2 linked regions of the Enteractinococcus fodinae genome follow. Each later gene encodes a partner of the first gene's protein in a complex. Links are inferred from orthologs where the notes say so. Each region holds a gene or a part of one and is shown in the gene's direction. Other genes may lie near its edges. The genes, in order: secG and secY.

What was found.
Region 2: the proteins of secG (region 1) and secY are in contact, whole or in part, in a crystal structure (PDB 5AWW), measured with the Thermus thermophilus proteins. The link is inferred for Enteractinococcus fodinae from one-to-one orthologs. Residues at the interface, in WP_223903268.1 of Thermus thermophilus: Tyr5, Ile9, Tyr12, Leu13, Ala16, Leu19, Val20, Val23, Leu24, Gln26, Glu27, Pro28, Gln30, Gly31, Ala32, Asp34, Leu35, Met36, Gly37, Gly38, Ser39, Ala40, Asp41, Leu42, Phe43, Ala45, Arg46, Val48, Tyr53, Thr56; in WP_096411648.1 of Thermus thermophilus: Leu14, Gln16, Arg17, Phe20, Ile34, Pro35, Pro37, Ile72, Arg108, Arg109, Asn112, Gln113, Arg116, Ile117, Ile120, Pro145, Gly146, Trp147, Phe152, Phe155, Val156, Val159, Thr160, Val162, Ala163, Gly164, Ala166, Leu167, Trp170, Glu173.

Annotation. Positions count from the first base shown.
Region 1 is NZ_JAVDYJ010000001.1:1,456,321-1,459,564, forward strand. What follows is about bases 307-3,226. They hold secG (preprotein translocase subunit SecG), read left to right. Parts: upstream 307-1,602; coding sequence 1,603-1,851; downstream 1,852-3,226. Other genes in these bases: J2S62_RS06845 (phosphoglycerate kinase), read left to right, coding at 307-722; tpiA (triose-phosphate isomerase), read left to right, coding at 764-1,579; J2S62_RS06860 (transglycosylase family protein), read left to right, coding at 2,292-2,975; tal (transaldolase), read right to left, coding at 3,075-3,226. In the rest of the region: more of J2S62_RS06845, read left to right, coding at 1-306; more of tal, read right to left, coding at 3,227-3,244. UniProt on the Bacillus subtilis protein: Involved in protein export. Participates in an early event of protein translocation.
Region 2 is NZ_JAVDYJ010000001.1:770,386-773,546, forward strand. The notes cover bases 4-2,840. They hold secY (preprotein translocase subunit SecY), read left to right. Parts: upstream 4-686; coding sequence 687-1,994; downstream 1,995-2,840. Other genes in these bases: rpmD (50S ribosomal protein L30), read left to right, coding at 4-33; rplO (50S ribosomal protein L15), read left to right, coding at 33-494; J2S62_RS03670 (adenylate kinase), read left to right, coding at 2,039-2,656; map (type I methionyl aminopeptidase), read left to right, coding at 2,836-2,840. In the rest of the region: more of rpmD, read left to right, coding at 1-3; more of map, read left to right, coding at 2,841-3,161. UniProt on the Bacillus subtilis protein: The central subunit of the protein translocation channel SecYEG. Consists of two halves formed by TMs 1-5 and 6-10.

The DNA of each region.
Region 1 (3,244 bases):
TCGCCGCCTTGCTCCCCAGTTATCAGGGTCCTCTGGTCGCCACCGAACTGGAAGTCCTCGATCGACTCATCACCAACCCCCGGCGGCCTTATACCGTGGTGCTAGGCGGTTCAAAAGTTTCAGACAAACTCGCAGTGATCGATAACCTGCTGGACCGCGCTGACACCCTGCTTATCGGTGGCGGGATGGCTTACACATTTCTGAAAGCCCAAGGCCACGATGTCGCATCCTCCCTGCTGGAAGAGGACCAGATCCCAGTGGTCAAAGAGTATCTTGCACGATCAGCAAATGGGGCAGCAAAAATTGTCCTCCCGGTGGATACTGTGGTCGCCGAGGCATTCCAGGCGGATGCAAATCACGCTGTCGTTTCGGTCGATGCCATGACAACGGGTCCGGGTGGCTCTGCAGCTCTTGGCTTAGATATCGGACCGGAAACAGCAAAACTGTACGCGGACCATATTGCTGCATCCGCCACGGTTTTCTGGAATGGACCGATGGGCGTATTTGAGATGGAGAACTTCGCCGCAGGCACCAAAACCGTTGCCGAAGCGCTCACCACAGTTGATGGGCTTTCGGTGGTCGGTGGTGGCGACTCTGCAGCAGCCGTTCGTACCCTGGGATTCGACGACACAAACTACGGTCACATCTCGACAGGTGGGGGAGCGTCACTCGAGTACTTAGAGGGCAAAACATTGCCAGGTATCCAAGCACTCACCAAATAACGTACCCCCTGAGCTACGTTGCACATTCAACAGGAGTTTCATTGACCTCAAAGACCGACGGCGTCTACGACCGCACCCCGCTGATCGCGGGGAACTGGAAAATGCACATGGATCATTTCCAAGCGGTGTCGCTGGTGCAGAAACTGTCGTGGACACTGGCCGATCATGATCACAACTTCGACGAGGTTCAGGTGGCAGTTTTCCCGCCATTTACGGACCTGAGAAGCGTCCAAACCCTGATCATGGCCGACAAACTAGAACTTGTCTACGGCGCTCAAGATCTCTCGCAACACGATGCAGGGGCCTACACCGGCGATATCTCGGGCGACTTTCTCGGCAAGCTTGGTTGCTCGTACGTGCTCGTGGGTCACTCCGAACGCCGCAGCGTGCACGGGGAAACCGATGACCTCATCAACGCGAAGGTCCACGCGGCACTCCGGCATGAGCTCACTCCCATCCTCTGTGTCGGCGAAGGGTTAGATACCCGGCAAGCCAACCATCATGTCTCATTCACTCTCGAGCAGCTTCGTGCTGGTCTGTCGGGGCTCGAGGCGGAAGCTGTAGCGAGCCTTGTCATCGCTTATGAACCAGTCTGGGCGATCGGTACTGGCGAAGTTGCAGGCCCTGCTGACGCTCAAGAAATGGGGGAGGCGATTCGTCAAGCTATCGCTGAGCTCTTCGACACTGAAACGGCTTCGAGTACTCGGGTGTTGTATGGTGGATCTGTCAAAGCTGACAATGTCGCTGCCATGATGCGCCAACGAGATATCGATGGGGTATTAGTCGGTGGTGCGAGCCTCGACGACGAGGAATTCGCTAACATTGTTAGGTTCGAACACCACCTGGTGACCGATTAGTCGACATAGAATGGAACAAACCGTTGAACCTTGAACTTGTGCTCCAGATCATTCTGGTGATCATCTCAGTCGCGTTGGTCTTTGCGATCCTGTTGCACAAGGGCCGCGGAGGCGGCATGTCCGACATGTTCGGTGGTGGTGTCACCAGCGGCTTGAGCTCTTCAGGTGTCGCGGAACGTAACCTCAACAGGCTTACCGTGACGCTGGCGGTGCTGTGGGGCGGGATCATTATTGCACTGGGCCTTTTGTCCCGATTCTCAGGAGATTTTTAGGCCGAAAACAACAGGAATATTTTTCAAATAGGGCTGGTAGCGCGATCGCGCTACCAGCCCTTTTGTGTACGCGATTTGAGCCCATTTTGTGACTTTTTTTGATCAAAAATATCGATTTGAGCATTTACAGGGTTGATTCACAGGGCACTATAAGGTCACCAGATACTTGGCTTTGACCCCATTCTGACATGGTCCTTTAATAACTTAACACTTCAAGTGATCGAAGAGACCACCTTGAGGTGCGCCAGATTTCTCGATAACGGTTTGATAACGAAACAAAAACCTGTAGTGTGGCGAACTCAGGCCATTGCGGACCTTTGATAGCCGCTAGCACACAGACTTTTTCCTCCCCGTTAGCGGATGGCTCTGGCCTGAGACCGACATCCCCATCGCGGTAACGCGAAGGAAAGGACTGACATAACGTGAAGCAAGAAACTCGTATGACTAACCCAGCACGTGGCAAATTCGCTGCCAAATCTCTCGCAGCTGCCGCAGCCATCTCGCTGCCATTCTTGGCATTTGCCACTCCGGCGTCCGCCGATACGGGCACGTGGGATCAGCTTGCCGAATGTGAATCCGGCGGCAACTGGAGCATCGATACCGGTAACGGCTACCGCGGTGGCCTGCAATTCAAGCAGTCCACTTGGGAAGCTTACGGGGGCTCGGGCAACCCTGCCGCAGCAAGCAAGAGCGAGCAGATCCGGGTTGCTGAAAATGTCCAACAGGGACAAGGGTGGGGCGCCTGGCCAGCCTGCTCGGCTCAGCTTGGCCTGACCGGTAACGCCCAGCCACAGGGTGGGTCCGGCGGCCAGCAACAGGAAACCAGCCAACAGCAAGAGGCTCCAGCCCAGACCCAACAGCAGCAGGCTCCAGCCCCGCAGCAAGAAGCCCCTGCACCAACTCAGCAGCAGGAAGCCCCCGCTCAGCAGCAGCCTGCGCAGTCAGCTCCAGCACAAGCTGCGCCTGCCGGTGAGACCTACACCGTCGTAGCTGGCGATACGCTGTCCAAGATCGCCCAGGCACATGGTGTTGCTGGCGGTTGGCACAGCATCTATGAAGCTAACACTGACAAAATCGCAGATCCGACTTTGATCTACCCAGGTCAGCAGATCGTCCTGCCATAACCTCTCACAAGCTACTGGCCTAAAAAGCGCCTCCGTAGCCAATCAGCAGGGCCACCGCACAACATATCGTTGGCGGTGGCCCTGCTGTGTTTCTATTACCTACTTATACTGCTCAAGACGCTGTTCGATCCCCTCAAGCAGCTCGTTCCATGCCTCGACGAACTTCTCGAGACCTTCAGTTTCTAACTTGGCTACAACCTGGGCGTAATCGATCCCGGCGCGTGCCAAGTCATCCATGTGCGCATCGTCCATCTCATAATTATCAGGTA
Region 2 (3,161 bases), 690 kb from region 1 along the record:
TCCCACTTGGTTAAGGTCGAGGAGGTCGACTAATGGCTGAAGAACAACAAGAAGCGCTGAAACTTCACGACCTACGTCCCGCTAAGGGTTCGAACAAGCGCAAACTGCGCTACGGTCGTGGTGAAGGCGGTAAGGGTGGCAAAACAGCAACCCGCGGTACCAAAGGAACCAAGGCACGCAACAAGGTGCCAGCAGGTTTCGAAGGTGGCCAGCTACCGCTGTACATGCGCCTTCCGAAACTGCGTGGCTTCAAAAACCCCGCGAAAATCAACTACCAGGTTGTCAACCTCGACAAACTGACCGAATCCTTCCCAGAAGGCGGCGACGTCACCGTTGCTGACCTCGTGGCAAAAGGTCTGGTTCGTAAGAACCAGCCGGTCAAAGTCTTGGGTTCAGGTGAAATCTCGGTGGCCGTCAACGTTACCGCAGATGCGTTCTCCAAATCAGCTGTCGACAAGATCGCCGCTGCCGGAGGCACCACCACAACTGCATAACACCGTTCTGCACTAGAACAGTGATATACCCAAGGGGCCCTCGACCTGACGCGTCTCGTCACAGGTCGAGGGCCCCAGGTTTTAACGTTAGAATTCTGAGCGTGCCTAGAATAGGTACAGCTGTGTACGTAAGATCCCCATTCTGTTGGATCTCAAAAAGAGTGCGCTCTCGCACTACTGTCAGGAGGACACTTGTTCAGCACGATAGCCAGGGTTTTCAAAACCCCAGATCTGCGGACCAAGATCCTATTTACCTTGGGCATCATCGCCATCTATCGGGTAGGGGTTTTCATCCCCGCGCCGAGCGTGGACTATGGCAACGTGCAAATGTGCCTGGCTCAAGGTGACACCACCGGTGGGCTCTATTCGTTTGTCAATATGTTCTCCGGTGGAGCGCTGCTCCAAGTGTCCATCTTTGCCCTAGGGATCATGCCCTACATTACGGCCGCCATCATCACCCAGCTTTTGCGCGTGGTGATCCCAGCCTTCGAACGACTGCAAAAAGAAGGCCCAGAGGGTCAAGCCCGCCTGACGCAATACACTCGATACCTCACCGTTGGCCTGGCCTTGCTCAACGCGACCACCATCGCCACCCTGGCCCGCTCCGGGGCGCTGCTCAACTGTAACGTCTCGCTGCTATCGGACGACGGCATCTGGTCCACCCTGCTGCTGGTGTTAACCCTGGCAATCGGGGCGATCGTCATCATGTGGATGGGTGAACAGATCACCGAACGTGGCGTCGGCAACGGTATGTCGCTGATGATTTTCGTGGCTATTTCCGCGGGCTTCCCCGCAGGGTTGGGCGCCATCTGGCAGACCCAAGGCTGGCGCATCTTCGGGCTGGTCATGGTCATCGGCATCGCCGTGATGATGCTCATTGTGTTCGTGGAAGATTCCCAGCGTCGTATCCCGGTCCAGTACGCACGCCGCCAGATCGGCCGACGCACCGTGGGTTCAACCACGACCTACATTCCGATCAAGGTCAACATGGCCGGCGTGATTCCGGTGATCTTCGCGTCCTCCATTCTGATGCTGCCGCAGATCTTGATTCAGTTCAATATGCCCACCGACGGTACTGAACCGGCCGGCTGGGTCGTGTGGTTGCAGCAGTACTTCGGCACCGGCGCCCACCCGCTGTATATGGCCGTGTTCTTCTTTATGACGATCTTCTTCACGTACTTCTACGTGACCATCACGTTCAACCCGCAAGACGTCTCGGACAATATGAAGCGCCAAGGTGGCTTCATCCCGGGCGTGCGGGCAGGTCGTCCCACCGTCCAATACCTCGAATACGTCATCTCGCGGGTGACCTTCGTCGGGGCCCTCTACCTGGGCATGATCGCCATGTTGCCACTGATCGCATTCGTGCTCATCGGGGCAGACCAGAACTTCCCATTCGGCGGCACTTCCATCCTCATTATGGTGGGTGTTGCCCTGACAACAATCAAACAGATCGACGCACAAATGGAACAACGCCACTACGAAGGCTTGCTCCGCTAAGCTGAGACCCAGATCCGAGACCCCGAACAAGGACAGGACAACACATGACACGTTTGCTCATCATGGGCCCTCCAGGGTCAGGCAAAGGCACCCAAGCTGTGCGCATTGCCGATAAGATGGCCATCCCGGCGATCTCGACCGGAGATATCTTCCGGTACAACGTCAAAGAAATGACCGAGCTGGGCCAAGAAGCCAAGCGCTACATCGACGCTGGCGACTTTGTGCCCGACGACGTCACCAACCGGATGGTCGCGGACCGTCTCAACCAGGCTGATGTGTCAAACGGGTTCCTGCTTGACGGCTATCCCAGGACCGCTGGCCAAGTTGAGGCCCTGGAAAAAATCATGGAAGAAAAAAACGATACCCTAACTGCGGTTTTGGTCTTGGAAGTGCCTGACGAGGAAATCGTCGAGCGTCTCCTGGCGCGTGCCGCGACCGAGGGTCGTTCTGATGACACCGAAGAGGTCATCAAACATCGCTTGGACCTCTACCACCAAGAGACCGAAGACCTGATCGAAGGGTATGTAGAACGCGGCATCGTTGGTCGAGTCGACGGTACCGGTGCAATTGATGACGTCACCGAACGCCTGCTGCAGACGATCTACAACATTCGTGCACGGACTGGTACGCTGCCGGTCATCAAACCACGCACGAACGATTAAGTTCTCCTGCGTTCGACAAAACCGACCCGGTCACCGGGTCGGTTTTTCGTTGGTCGACAACTTCCGCAGTGAAATTGGCACCCTCCGCCACATCACATTACGCTTGACAATTGTCCACATAATGGTCGCGGCCCGACACATCGGCCTGACCACCGGGTCGCAAAGGTTAAACACACTTCATGGCACGACATATCGAACTGAAAACCCCCGCCCAAATGGCCACCATGCACCAAGCCGGGCTCATCCTGCACAAGGGCCTGGACGCCGTCGTAGCAGCAGCGCAACCCGGTGTCACCACCAACGAGCTAGACCAAGTCTTCCGCAGCGTCTTAGCTGAACATGGCGCCACCTCCAACTTCTTGGGCTATCACGGCTTCCCCGCCACGATTTGTGCCTCCGTCAATGATGAAGTCGTTCATGGCATACCCGGTGACCGAGTGCTCAACGACGGCGACATCATCTCGGTGGACGCCGGAGCGGTCATCGATGGTTGGCATTCCGATTC